Regions from separate parts of the Streptomyces sp. NPDC060205 genome, predicted to be linked through region 2. Evidence: riboswitches for the same ligand, from Rfam matches in the RefSeq annotation. Region 2 holds a riboswitch; each other region holds the start of a gene.
The links. Region 2 has a riboswitch for cyclic di-AMP ahead of ACFWGJ_RS13625 (transglycosylase SLT domain-containing protein). Riboswitches for the same ligand answer to the same signal wherever they lie in the genome.
Positions count from the first base shown of each region.

Region 1: another riboswitch for cyclic di-AMP. It lies ahead of ACFWGJ_RS20615 (peptidoglycan DD-metalloendopeptidase family protein); the one in region 2 lies ahead of ACFWGJ_RS13625 (transglycosylase SLT domain-containing protein).
Region 3: another riboswitch for cyclic di-AMP. It lies ahead of ACFWGJ_RS22605 (M23 family metallopeptidase); the one in region 2 lies ahead of ACFWGJ_RS13625 (transglycosylase SLT domain-containing protein).

Region 1 covers NZ_JBHWZP010000110.1:6,143-10,640, forward strand. Annotated here, with positions in the region: gene ACFWGJ_RS20600 (O-methyltransferase) at 1-104, opposite strand, end outside; gene ACFWGJ_RS20605 (SDR family oxidoreductase) at 271-1,164, opposite strand; gene ACFWGJ_RS20610 (TetR/AcrR family transcriptional regulator) at 1,410-1,988, shown strand; gene ACFWGJ_RS20615 (peptidoglycan DD-metalloendopeptidase family protein) at 2,150-3,052, opposite strand; cyclic di-AMP (ydaO/yuaA leader) riboswitch at 3,057-3,232, opposite strand; gene ACFWGJ_RS20620 (alpha-galactosidase) at 3,517-4,498, opposite strand, start outside.
Region 2 covers NZ_JBHWZP010000060.1:13,528-18,025, reverse strand. Annotated here, with positions in the region: gene ACFWGJ_RS13630 (CocE/NonD family hydrolase) at 1-1,898, shown strand, start outside; cyclic di-AMP (ydaO/yuaA leader) riboswitch at 2,239-2,403, shown strand; gene ACFWGJ_RS13625 (transglycosylase SLT domain-containing protein) at 2,407-3,123, shown strand; gene ACFWGJ_RS13620 (HAD family hydrolase) at 3,117-4,034, opposite strand; gene ACFWGJ_RS13615 (NAD(P)-binding domain-containing protein) at 4,254-4,498, opposite strand, start outside.
Region 3 covers NZ_JBHWZP010000127.1:18,673-23,170, reverse strand. Annotated here, with positions in the region: gene ACFWGJ_RS22610 (PrsW family intramembrane metalloprotease) at 1-997, shown strand, start outside; gene ACFWGJ_RS22605 (M23 family metallopeptidase) at 1,263-2,312, opposite strand; cyclic di-AMP (ydaO/yuaA leader) riboswitch at 2,324-2,481, opposite strand; gene ACFWGJ_RS22600 (PP2C family protein-serine/threonine phosphatase) at 2,758-3,891, opposite strand; tRNA gene ACFWGJ_RS22595 (tRNA-Met) at 4,071-4,144, opposite strand; gene ACFWGJ_RS22590 (dihydrofolate reductase family protein) at 4,197-4,498, opposite strand, start outside.

The DNA of each region.
Region 1 (4,498 bases), on a different contig from region 2:
CTCAGCCGCGACACGGTCTCGTCGTCATGGCCGGCGGCTTCGAACATGCGGGTCAGGGCGGCGGAGACACGTGGTTCCGCGAGGGTGTACGGAGGTGTGGGCATGACACTGACTCCTTCGAGCGGGGTTGATGCGCGAGTCGGGCCGGGTGGGGTGGGTGGGGTGGGTGCGAGCCGGGGCGGGCCGAAACGGGCGAGGGGGCGTGGGAGGGCGTACCGTCGCCCACGCTTCACCGGGCCCGCCCCTCGGGCCGCGCGGCGCCCGTGGCCGTCAGGCCGTGTACGCGCCCGCGTCGATGTCCGCGAGCAGGGTCGGCCCGGTGGGCTCCCAGGACAGCAGCCGCCTGCTCACGTCGCTGGACGCGGTCATGGTGGAGGCGAAGAAGCGGCCGACGAAGCCGAAATGGGGCCCGGCGTCCCCCGGTGCGACGGAGGCGACCGGCAGGCCGAGGCTGCGGCCGACCGCCTCGGCGATGGCCTTGGTGGTGACGGTCTCCTCGGCGACGGCGTGCAGCCGCGTCCCCGCGGGCGCCTGTTCCATGCCGAGGCGGATGAGGCGGGCCGCGTCGTCGCGGTGCACCGCCGACCAGGCGGCGGTGCCGTCGCCGACGTAACCGGAGACGCCCCTTTCGCGGGCGGCCGCGGTGAGGAAGTTGACGAACCCCCAGTCGCCGTGGCCGTGGACGCTCGGCGCGAACCGCGTGATCACGGTCCGTACGCCCTGGGCCACGTAGTCCAGGGCGAGGTTCTCGCTGCCGCCCCGGTTGGAGTCCGGGCCGACGGCCGGCGAGACGTCGTCCTCGGTGGCGGGCCGCCCTTCGACGAGGCCGGAGAGGGGCGCGGCGACCACGAACGGGCGGCCGGTCCCGGCGAGGGCGTCGCCGAGCGCCCGGACCGAGGCGCGCTCGGATCGGTCGGACTCGGCGGGATCGCCCCAGTCGTGCTTGTTGGCCAGGTGGATGACCGCGTCCGCCTGGTCGGCGCCCCGCCGCAGCGAGCCGAGATCGTCGAGGTCGCCGCGGAGGATGCCGACGCCCTTGGCGGCGAGGGCCTTCTCGGCCCGGTCGGACCGGGCCAGGCCGATGACCTGGTGGCCCGTGGAGACGAGCTCGTCGACCACGGCGGAGCCGATCCAGCCGGTCGCTCCGGTGACGAATGCACGCATGAGCGTGACCTCCTTCGCCCTGAAGAGGGCAGGTGAGTGGACGGATGAAGGACGGATGAGGGGTGGAGACGGGTGTGGGGACAGGTGGGGCCTGCCGGGCACGGCACTGACACCGCGTCAGATTGCTTGTGATGCAGCGCCGTTACCGCGAGACGGGCGGCACGAGGCCGGAGACCCATTTCCGAGTCACCGTGCACCGTAAAGGTAACACATTCGAGACACCGTGCCTCGTATAGAGTTGCGGGATGGTGGATGGAAGCGGCCGCGGACGGCCCCGCAGTGAGAGCGCACGGGCCGCCGTGCTGCACGCCGTCGACGACCTACTGGTGGAGGTGGGGTACGCGGCCCTGACCATGAAGGGCATCGCCGAGCGGGCGGGCGTGGGCCGGCAGACCGTGTACCGCTGGTGGTCGAACAAGGCGGAGGTGCTCTACGAGGCCAGCGTCATCGACGCCCGGCAGGAACTGTCCGTGCCCCGCAGCGGGGATCCCCGCGAGGACCTCAAGGCCTATCTCGACGCACTCGTGGGCTTCCTGGCCCGCTCCGACGCGGGCGCGGCCTACCGTGCCCTCATCGGCGAGGCCCAGCACGACGCGGAGGTCGCCGCGCTGCTCGCGTCCCGCGACATCCTCGGGGAGAGCGCGGCGGAGGTCGTGGAGGCGGTGCGGAAACCGAGCGGCACCGACCTCTCGCCGGAACAGGCGACCGCGCTGCTGATCGGCCCGCCCTTCTTCCACATCCTGTCCGGGCGCAGCGCGGACGGCCTCGACACCGGACAGCTCACGGATCAGTTCCTGCGCGTCCTGAACCGTCCGGGGGCCTGAAACGCCTGTGAACGCCCCCGCCCCCGCCGCTGTTCCCGCCGGCCGTCCGGCCCCGGACATGCCGAAGGCCGGACCCCGGGGATCACAGGGTCCGGCCTTCGGAGCTTCACATCGGTCGACGCCCGCGGGCGTCGGTCCGCGTCAGGCGGCGTCGGAGGGTGTCAGACGGAGACGCCCTTGGCGCGCAGGTAGGCCAGCGGGTCCACGTCCGAGCCGTAGTCCGGGGTGGTGCGGATCTCGAAGTGCAGGTGCGGGCCGGTGACGTTGCCCGTGGCACCCGAGAGGCCGACCTGCTGTCCGCCGGTCACGCTCTGACCGGCCGAGACGGAGAGGGAGGACAGGTGGGCGTACTGGGCGTAGTGGCCGTCGGCGAGCTGGATGACGACCTGGTTGCCGTACGCGCCGCCCCATCCGGCGGAGACGACCGTGCCCGCGCCGACGGACTTGAGCGCGGTGCCGGTGGGCACGACGAAGTCGACACCGGTGTGGTACCCGCTGGACCACATGCTGCCCGACATCTTGTACGAGGTGCCGATGGACGCCCCCGCGACCGGCAGCGTGAAGCCGGTGGCCGTCGAGGTGTCGGCGGCCTTGGACGCCGTGGTCGTCTTCTTGGCCGCGGACTTGTCGGCGGCCTTGGGGGCGGTGGAGCCGGAGCCGGCCGCCGCCTTGCCACCGAGGGCGAGCTTCAGACCCGGGTGGATGAGGGACGGGTCGCCGCCGATGGACGTGCGGTTGTCCGAGTACAGCTTCTTCCAGCCACCGTCGACGTCCTGCGTGTCGGCGATCTTCGACAGGGAGTCGCCCGAGCGCACGGAGTAGGTCCTGGTCGTGACCTTCTTCGTCTCGGCCTGCTTCTCGGCGGCCGGAGCGGCGGCGACGGACTTGCTCGCGACGTTCGCGGCGCTCGCCACGGAGTCCGCGGCGGTCTGCGGAGTCGCGGCGTGCGCTCCGGTGGCGCCGAGCAGCGGAAGGGCGAGAGCTGCGCCCCCGGTGCCGGCCACGGCCATGGAGCGGGAGAAACGCGGGGACTTGGGACGGCGGTGCTTACCCTTCGCGGGCATGACGAATTCCTCTCCGGCGCCTGCGAGGTGAGCTGTCGGGTGCGAGCTGGAGATGCCCGGCCGTGCTTTCGCACGACTTAACCCCAAGCCGTTCCGGAGACCGGAACAGGCGTACTACCTGTGGGTCCCCCGCTCCTGCCACATACGGGTGAGTGTGCGGATTCCGGGCGGCGGCAGGATTGGGCGTCCGTCCGGATTGGAGGTGAACGTAAGCGACATGAAGAGGCGCAAACAAGCTTGAGGGTTTCCTGTGTGCCCCGTTTTCTTGATCCTCGACCGAAATACCAGTCACCCTGTGTGAATGGGGACCGTCCTCGGTTTGTTAAAGCCCTGAAAACAAAGCGGACTTACGTGAGCATGGCGACAGCGGAACGTCACGGATATGACGCTGCTCACCAAGGACCGCCTCAGGAGCCTTCACTCCGGAGCTAGTTGGAATGAAGGCTCCATTACGGACAGATCAGTCAGATGCGACGCAGGCGGATAACTGCCGCATCGAGGTCGCCGCGCAACCCCGTCCGCAGCCCGTGATGCAACAGCACCGCACCACGGTGGACTTCGCCCGTTTCGAGGCATTCGTACGATGCCGACGGGTCGAGGCCCCGCAGCCTCACCGGCAGGGCAGGCTCGCCGTAGTGCTGGGCCTGGAGCCAGGCGAGGACGACGACCTCGCCGTCACGGACGTACTGGACGGCGCTCAGTCCGCCCTGCGGCGCCCGCAGCCGGTGCAGCTCACCGCGCTGCACGACGGGCCTGATCTCCTTGTAGAGCTCCACCCAGGTCCGCGCCTCGGCCAGCTCCTCCTCGGTCCAGCGGGTGAGGTCGCCGCCGACGCCGAGGACCCCGGCCATCGCGCTCACGAACCGGAAGCGCAGCGAGCTGACACGTCCGTTGAGCTGGGTGTTCGGGCTGTCGGTGACCCAGGCGGCCATGGCCCGCGCGGGATGCACCTGACTGAAGCCGTGCTGGATGGCGAGCCGGTCGAGCGGGTCCGTGTTGTCGGAGGTCCACACCTGGTCCGTACGCGCCATGATCCCGAGGTCGATCCGCCCGCCGCCGCCCGAGCAGGACTCGAAGGCGACACCCGGGTGGGCCGCCCGCAGCCGGTCCAACAGCTTGTACAGGGCGTGCACATGGTCCACCCACAGCCGCTGCGGATAGGCCTCGCCGGGCCAGCCCGCGTCCGTGAAGGCGCGGTTGAAGTCCCACTTCACGTAGTCGATCGGCGCGCTGGAGAGCAGTGCGTCGAGCTGTTCCCACAGGTATTCCTGGACGTCCTCGCGTGCGAGGTTGAGCACGAGCTGATTGCGCAGTTCCGTCCGCTTCCGTCCCGGCTGGAACTGCACCCAGTCCGGGTGCGCGCGGTACAGCTCACTGTCCGGGTTGACCATCTCGGGCTCGACCCAGATGCCGAACTGCATCCCGAGCCCGTGCACGTGGTCACCC
Region 2 (4,498 bases):
CCCCGCGCGACTGGCAGCGCCACCCCTGGTACGCGGGCCACGGCTACGCCTCCGTGCGCGTGGACGTCCGCGGCCACGGCAACTCCGAGGGCCTGCCGGGTGACGAGTACTCCGCGACGGAACTGGCCGACGGCGTCGAGGTCGTCGACTGGCTCGCCGCCCAGCCCTGGTGCTCCGGCAAGGTCGGCATGTTCGGCATCTCCTGGGGCGGCTTCAACTCCCTCCAGATCGCGGCCCTCGCGCCCGAACCGCTCAAGGCCGTCGTCACGGTCTGCTCGTCGGACGACCGCTACGACAACGACGTGCACTACATGGGTGGTTCCGTACTCGCCGTCGACATGCACGCGTGGGCGGCGACCATGCTCGCGTTCGTGGCGCGCCCGCCCGATCCCGCGTACGTGGGCGAGTCCTGGCGCGACCTGTGGGTGGAACGACTGGAGTCGGTCGATCCGTTCCTGCACACCTGGCTCGCCCACCAGACGAGGGACGAGCAGTGGCGGCGCGGCAGCGTCTGCGAGGACTACTCGGCGATCCGGGCGGCCGTGCTGGCGGTCGGCGGCTGGCACGACCCGTACCGGGACACCGTGCTGCGTCTCGTGGAACACCTCCCGCCGGACCGCGTACGGGGCCTGATCGGGCCCTGGTCGCACCAGTACCCCGACCGGGGGCTGCCGCCGGGTCCCGCCATCGGCTTCCTCCAGGAGACGCTGCGCTGGTGGGACCACTGGCTGAAGGACACCGACACCGACACCGGGGCCGACAGCGGCGGCACCGGGGCCGGCGGCTCCGGCTCCGGCTCCGGTCCCGGCTCCGGAGTCATGTCCGAGCCGCTCCTTCGCTCGTACGTCAGCGACTCGCACCCTCCGGCGACGGTGTACCCGGTGCTGCCCGGCCGCTGGGTCGGCGACCCCGCCTGGCCCTCCCCCCTGGTCGCGCACGTCCCGTACACGCTCCAGGGCGCCCCCGTCACGGTGCGCTCCCCGCAGCACACCGGGCTGGACGCGGGCCGCTTCTTCCCCTTCGGCAACGAGGCCGATCTGCCGCCGGACCAGCGGGAGGAGGACGCGCGGTCGGTGTGCTTCGAGTTCGAGGTGCCGGAGGAGATCTGGGTACTGGGCCGTCCGCGCGTGCGCCTGAGGCTCACCTCCGCGGCGAAACGTGGACAAGTAGTGGCCCGTCTGTGCGACGTGGCACCCGACGGCTCCTCGACGCTGGTCACCCGAGGCGCCCTGAACCTGACAGCCCGTCATGGCCGTGACCAGGTGGTTCCCTGGGAACCGGGCTCCACGGAGGATGTGCTCTTCGAACTGAACGGCATCGGCCACGCCTTCCCGCCAGGCCATCGCATCCGGCTCGCGGTGTCCTCCGCGTACTGGCCGTGGATCTGGCCCCAGCCGGGCTCGGAGGCGGGCTTCACCCTCACTCCGTCCGGCAGCGAACTGGAACTACCGCTCCGCGCCCAGGAGTCGGACCCCTCCATCACCTTCGAGGAACCGGAGCAGTCGGCTCCGCTGGGCGTGAACTTCCCCGCCACACTGGACGAGCCGCGCCCCGAACGCCTCGTGGTCCGCGATGTCGCGAAGGGTGAATGGCGCCTGGAAGTGGATCCGCGATACGGCGGCACCCGGGTCTATCCGGACGGTCTCGAATTCACCGAGGACGCACTGGAGACGTACACGATCAATGAGTCCGACCCGTTGTCCGCGCGCACCCGGTCCGACTGGTCCGTGCGACTGCACCGGCCGGAAATGCCGTGGGACGCGAGTGTCGAGACGCACTCCGAAATCACCTGCGACGAGGCGGACTTCATCACCTCGAACGAAGTGATCTGCAGGGACGGCGACGAAGTGGTGTTCCACCGCACCTGGGAGAAAAGGATTCCGCGTACGGCGGGATGAGCCGGGGCGCTTTCACGTGCCTCCAGGACCGCACATGGCGCCCGTATCCGGCGCCCATGTCCGCTCCCACAGAATATTGCGTATCACCCTTTTTATGGACATTGGCCGCCCGCGCCAGTGAATTGAGTCACGCCCGCGCGGAATGATCGTTTTGCCGACTCTGCCGATTTCCCTTTGCGGAAAGCAAGTTGAACTTCACCTTCCGTTTCGATCAAGAGATATTCACCCGACATGGCAGTTCATTGGACTCGCCGCGTGAATGCGGGGCTTGTTCACGGCATGTGCTCTCGCATACGTTCACGTCACTCCGGACGGATCGCCTAATCCTGCCGCCGCCCGGAAATCCCAGTCACCCATTCACTCGCGTACGGCAGGAGCGGGGGACCCAGGTAAGCCGCCGTTCCGGACATCGGGACGGCTAGGGGTCAAGTCGCGCACCCCACGCGGCCGGGCATCTCCAGCCCGAACCCGACAGCTCACCTCGCAGGCGCCGGAGAGGACATTCGCCATGCCCGCACGAGGCAAGCACCGCCGCCCCAGAAACAGCACCCTCACCCGTGGCATCGTCGCCGCCGGGACGGGCGGAGCCGCACTCGCGCTCCCCCTCGTGGGAGCCACCGGCGCCCAGGCCGCCACCCCGAACGCGGTCCCCCAGGTCTCGCTGGTCACCTACAAGGTGGTCCAGGGCGACACCCTGTCCAAGATCGCCAAGGCGCACACCACGGGCGACTGGAAGAAGCTGTACAAGGCCAACCGCGCGGTCATCGGCGACGACCCGGGGGTCATCCGGCCGGGCCTCAAGCTGACCGTGGGCACGAAGAACGGCCAGACCTCGGCGAAGACGGCCACGGCGTCCAAGGCGTCCACGGCGTCCGCCGTCACCCCGGCCTCGGCGAAGACCTACACCGACGACCTCGACGGCTGGATCAGGCAGTCCCTGGACGTCATGGCCCAGCAGGGCATCCCGGGCACCTACGACGGCATCCACCGCAACATCATCCGCGAGTCGTCGGGCAACCCGCAGGCCATGAACAACTGGGACTCCAACGCGGTCGCCGGCACACCCTCGAAGGGGCTCCTGCAGGTCATCGACCCGACCTTCTCGGCCTACCACGTGACCGGTACGTCGCTGGACCCGTTCGACCCGGTCGCCAACATCACGGCGGCGTGCAACTACGCCGCCGCGCGCTACGGCTCGATCGACAACGTCTTCGGCGCCTACTGACCGACGCCCGAGCGGGCCCCCGGACCGGCCTGCCGGCCGACACGGGGGCCCGTCCGGTCGGTACGGCCCGTCCGGTCGGTCCCGTCCGCGCGATCGGTCCGGCCGGTGGAGAACATGCGCTCCAGGACCACCGCGATGCCGTCGTCCTCGTTCGAGAGGGTGATCTCGTCGGCGACGGACTTGAGTTCGGGATGCGCGTTGGCCATCGCCACCCCGCGCGCCGCCCAGTCGAACATCGGGATGTCGTTCGGCATGTCCCCGAAGGCGATGGTCTGCGCCGACGTCAGGCCCAGCCGGCCGGCGGCGAGCGCGAGGCCCGTGGCCTTCGTGATGCCGCATGGCTGGAGTTCGACGGTCCCGGGCCCCGACATCGTCACGGTGGCGAGGGAACCGACCGCTCCACGGGCGGCGGACGCCAACTCGTCGTCGGAGAGCAGGGAATGCCGCAGCAGCACCTTGCTGATGGGCCGGGTCCACAGGTCGTCGCGCCGCAGCACCCGTACCGCCGGCAGCGTCGGGTGGGGCATCTCGTACCCCGGCTCGATGAGCGTGAGTCCGTCGACCCCGTCCTGGTCGACGGCCGCGTACACCTCGCCGACCTCCGCCTCGATCTTGCCGAGAGCGACCTCGGCCAGCTCCCGTTCGAGCGTGACGGACCACACCATGCGGTCCGCGCCGGCGTCGTACAACTGCGCGCCCTGTCCGCACACCGCGAGCCCCTGGCTGCCGAGTTCGTCCAGCAGCGGCCGTACGCGCGGGGCGGGGCGCCCCGTCACCACGAGGTGCCGGGCGCCTGCCCCGACCGCCATCGCCAGCGCCGCGCGCGACCGGTCCGAGAGGGTGTCGTCGCCGCGCAGCAGCGTCCCGTCCAGGTCAGTGGCGATGAGTGAATATGCAATCGGTGGGGCCATGATCAGAGAATACGGATCGAATCCCCCAGCGACTCGACGGGAACCGGACGTCGTCCGGCACCCCGACCGTCCCACGCGTCGTCGCGGGCCCCAGCAGACCCCTGGAGTTCAGGCCGATCCCATGACATATCGGCCACCGGGCCGACCTGATTCACGCCCCCTCCAGACCGCCCGCGTGCGCCCGCGCGCGCTCCCACCGAGCGCGCCCGCGCCCCGGGTTCAGCGGTGCCGTGCCGCCAGATGCCGGACCAGCCGCGGCGAGGCGAACTCCGTCCCGCACACGAACCGCATCACCGGGCCGTACGAGGCCGCGGCCGGCAGCCCCGTGAAGTACAGACCGGGCACGGAGGAGCTGAATCCGGCGCCCAGCCTCGGTGTCCCGCGGCTGACGGCCAGCCGTGTCCGCAGCTCATGGCCGAGGAAGTCCATCGCGGCGAGGTCGACGCGATAGCCGGTCGCGGCGA
Region 3 (4,498 bases), on a different contig from region 2:
CTGCGCGGCCGCGCTGATAGCCATCGTCGCGAACAGTTTCGCGACGCAGTGGATAGCGACGGCCACCGCGGATCCGTCCCACGCGGACACCCTCGGCGCGACGGTGATAGCGCCGATCGTCGAGGAGTCGGCGAAGGCGGCGGCCGTCCTGCTCGTCTTCCTGTTCCGCAGACGGGACTTCACGGGGATAGTCGACGGCGTGGTGATAGCGGGCGTCACGGCGACGGGCTTCGCGTTCACCGAGAACATCCTCTATCTGGGCACGGCCTTCGGCACGGACCAGCTCACCGGCGACACGGGGATCTTCTCCGTCACGGCCGCCACCTTTTTCGTACGCGTGATCATGTCGCCCTTCGCGCATCCGCTGTTCACCGTGCTGACGGGCATCGGCTTCGGCATCGCGGCGCTCTCGGCCGACCGCCAGCAGGTGCGGCGCGTGCTCCTGCCCCTCACCGGGCTGCTGCTCGCGATGGGCATGCACGCGATGTGGAACGGCTCGTCGGCGTTCGGCGAGTACGGCTTTTTCGCGGTCTACGCGGCGTTCATGGTCCCGTCCTTCGGGCTGCTCACCTGGCTGGCCGTCTGGACACGCCAGCGGGAACTGGGCACGGTCCGCACGGAACTGCCCTCGTACGCCGTGGCAGGCTGGCTGGCCGCGGCCGAGCCGTTCGTGCTCGGCTCGATGAAGGCGCGGCGGCTGGCGCGGGAGTACGCCACGCACCATGGCGGGCGGGACGCGGGGCGGGCGGTGGCGGAGTACGAGGCGTACGCCACCTCGCTGGCGTTTCTCCGCCATCGCGGGCGCCGGGGCCGGGCGGGGGCGGACTTCGCCGTACGGGAGCGGGAGTTGCTGCACGAGCTGTGGGCTCGGCGGGAGCCGGCCCGGCCGGCGCTGGCGTACGCGGCGCGGGCGACTGTGGGGGCGCCGGTGCCGTGGCCTGTGGCGGGGTACGGGTATCCGCCGCCTTACCCGGCATACAACCCGTACCGAACCTGACGCGCCGCGGTCCCGCGCGGGCCGTCCGTGGCTGGTCGCGCAGTTCCCCGCGCCCCTCAAAGCAAAAAACACGCCGTACCGACCGAAGCCGAGACCCAGGCGCGGGCCGTCCATGGCTGAGCGCGCAGTCCCCCGCGCCCCTCAGCGAAAAAGGCAAAGACGCGCGCGTCACCCGGACGCGCGCGTCAGTTTTTTCAGGTCTGTGTCAGTGGGAGTCAGGAGACCGCGGGGCGGGAGGCCGGCCAGGCCGGCCGCTGAGAGTGGTTTACGGGTTGAGGCCCTTGCCGCGCAGCCACGCCATCGGGTCGATCCCGCTGCCGCCGGCCGTGTGGACCTCCAGGTGGAGGTGCGCCCCGGTGACGTTGCCGGTGGCGCCCACGCGCCCGATGACGTCGCCGGTGCTGACCTTCTGCCCGACGCTGACGCCGATCGACGACTGGTGGGCGTACCAGAGCTCCGTACCGTCGTCGAGCGTGAGGACCGTGCGGTAGCCGTACGAGCCGCTCCAGCCCGCCTCGGTGATCGTGCCGCTGTGAACGGCCTTGATCGGGGTACCCGTGGGAGCGGCGAAGTCCAGACCCGTGTGCTGACCGGAGGACCACAGCGAGCCGGACTGCCCGAAGGTGGAGGTGATCGTGTACGAGGAGGTGGGCAGCGTGAACTGCTTGGCCAGCTCGGCGAGGCGCGCGGCCTCGGCCTTCGCCTTGGCCTCCTGCTCCTTCTTCTCCTTCGCGGCGGCGGCCTTGGCCTTCGCTGCGTCCTGCTCCTTGGCCGCGAGTGCGGCGGCCTTCTTCGCGGCGGCGGCCTCGGCGGACGCCTGGGCCTCGCGGTCGACCTGGTCCTGCTGGAGTTCGGCCTGGAGCATGATGCGAGAGCGCAGGGCCTCGCCGGCGTCGGCGTTGCCCTCCTCGGCGTCGGCCTCGGTGAGGCCGGCGGCGGTGAGCGCCGTGCTGGAGCCCTCGGGGGCCTCGTCGTCGGAGATCAGCGAGCCGACGTTCGGCAGGTCGGGGATCGAGATCGACACCGGCGGCTTGCCGGTCTGCGCGGAGGCCATGCCGCCCGCGCCGACGGCGGCTATGACGCCGACGCCCAGAACGGTGGAGCTGCGGGCGAGTCCCCCGCCACGCTGCTTGGCGACGCGGTGCTTGCCGCGGACGGGAACGACGGTGTCCGCGCTGGGATTCCAGGGCTCCCAGGGCTCATCGTCCCTGCGGGCGCCGAAGGCGAAGGTGTCGGGCTTCTTGTCGCCCGAGGTCTCTCCCGTCACCTCGTCAGGCATGAACGAGGGTGTGGGGGCAGGCCTGTTGAACGCCACGTGGGCGCGCTCCTTTCCTTCCTTCTCGCCTACCGGGTTAGCTGACGGGTTCGGAGCAGGAAGGTCTCCTACGCGCGTCAACCGCGGTGTTCACCACCACGAAAGACACGCGATTCACCCCATGTAGGTGGTTCCCCGGTTCCCTTGCGGGATTCGGCGCGTGCGCACGGAGCCGTCTCTTGTGACGGCTGGGACACCGCGCTGCGTTATCGAACGTTAATAGACTCAGGCACCGGATTCCAAGCTGTTCCTGATGATCGTTACGGCTGCTGGCCTGGACTTAAACGCTGCGAGCGGGGTAAATCGGGCGAGTTGATCGCCATTCACAGGTACCGTTTTTGTTGACGGTGTGTCAGTTGTTATGCGCAGGGGCGTCGTTCGACTACTGCAGGTGATATAGGTGCGGTGAGGTCCGGGAGAGGTCCGGGAAGACGCCCCGACGCCCTCACGGCCGCCGGACGGCGAGCAGCGCCATGTCGTCCGTACCGCCGCCCCCCGTGTACCGGAGCACGTCGTCCACCAGTTCGGCGAGCAGCGCGTCGGGCCCGGCGAACTCCCGCCCGGACAGCCGGGCCGCCGGGTCGAAGAACACGCCCCGACCGTCCCGGGCCTCGGACAGCCCGTCCGTGTGGAAGAGCAGCATGGATCCGCCCGGGAAGTCCTCCTCCTGCGCGCGGTCGGGCCAGGCGCCCAGGTCGCCCATCCCGAGCGGCAGCGCGGGTTCCGCCGCGGCGAGCGTGTGCACGGTCCCGTCGCCGCGCAGCAGGAGCGGTCCGGGATGGCCGCGGTTGACGAGTCGTACACGCTGGCTGCCGTGCGGGATCTCGGCGAGCACGGCGGTGATGAAGCCCTCGAAGACCTCGACGCTGTCGCGCCGCACCCCTTCGCGCATCAGCGACCGCTCCAGCCGCTGGGCGACCGCCTCCAGGGTGCTCTCCTGTTCGGCGGCCTCCCGGAAGGCGCCGATGACGACGGCCACGGCGGCGACCGCGCCCATGCCCTTCCCCCGTACGTCGCCCACGACGAGCCGTACGCCGTGCGGGGTGTCCTGCACGGCGTAGAGGTCGCCGCCGATGAGCGCGTCGGTCTGCGCGGCCACGTACCGCACCGCGAGGTCGAGGCCGCCGGTGCGCGCGGCGGGTTCGGGCAGGACGGCCCGCTGGGCGGCCTCGGCGATCTCGTGGGCGGAGGCCAGCCGGGCGTTGCCCAGGCTCACGAGCCGGTTGATGACGACGGCGAGGCAGGCGACCGTCGCCACGGTGGCGATCTCGGTGATCCCGCTCGCGTCGACGGCGAACCGCAGGGTGACGAGGACCATGGCCGCCGTCCCCGCGACGCCCGTCCACACGGTGGCGCCGAGCGACAGCAGGGGCGCGGCGACGAGCGAGGCGGCCGAGAGGAAGGGAGCGGCGGTGAAGTACTGCGGGGTGAGGACGTCGTACAGGACTCCGGCGACGATCAGCAGCGCGGGCAGCACGCGGACGACCGCGCGGGTACGGGGATACAGGCCGGTCCGTCTGTCCGGCTGCGACCCGGCGGAGCCCGGCGACCGCTGCTCGACCGCTCGACGCCCGATCACGTGTCTCCTGCCCTCGACCACCTCGCTCCGTCCAGAGTTCAGTGACCGGCGGTGAGGGGCGAGCGGACGGGGACCGGGCGGGTGAGCGCCGGCGTACGGGACGGCACGCGACACGGCTGCTGGAGCAGCGGAAAACACCTGAGGCCGGAATCCATTGGATTCCGGCCTCAGGCCTTCAGTAGCGGGGACAGGATTTGAACCTGCGACCTCTGGGTTATGAGCCCAGCGAGCTACCGAGCTGCTCCACCCCGCGTCGTTGACTCCACTGTACGCCATTCGCGGGACCCGGCGCACACCGGTAGATGTCAGCCCTGGTTCAGGTGCCGGTTGGGTGCCTTGGCCGCGCTCTCGTGCTCCGGGAGTACGACGACGTCGGCGCCCTCCGCCGCGAGCAGGCCGTTCCCGTCGGCGGCGGCCACGAACGTGTCGGGCTCGCGCCACGCGGTGACGACCCGGCGCACCCCCGCGTCGAGGATCAGCCGGGCGCAGGGCGCGGGCCGCGAGGCGCGGCGGGCGCAGGGTTCCAGGCTGCTGTAGACCGTGGCGGCGGGGAGCCGGGGATCGTCCGGCGCGATCTTGGCGAGCGCGGCCTCCTCGGCGTGCGCGA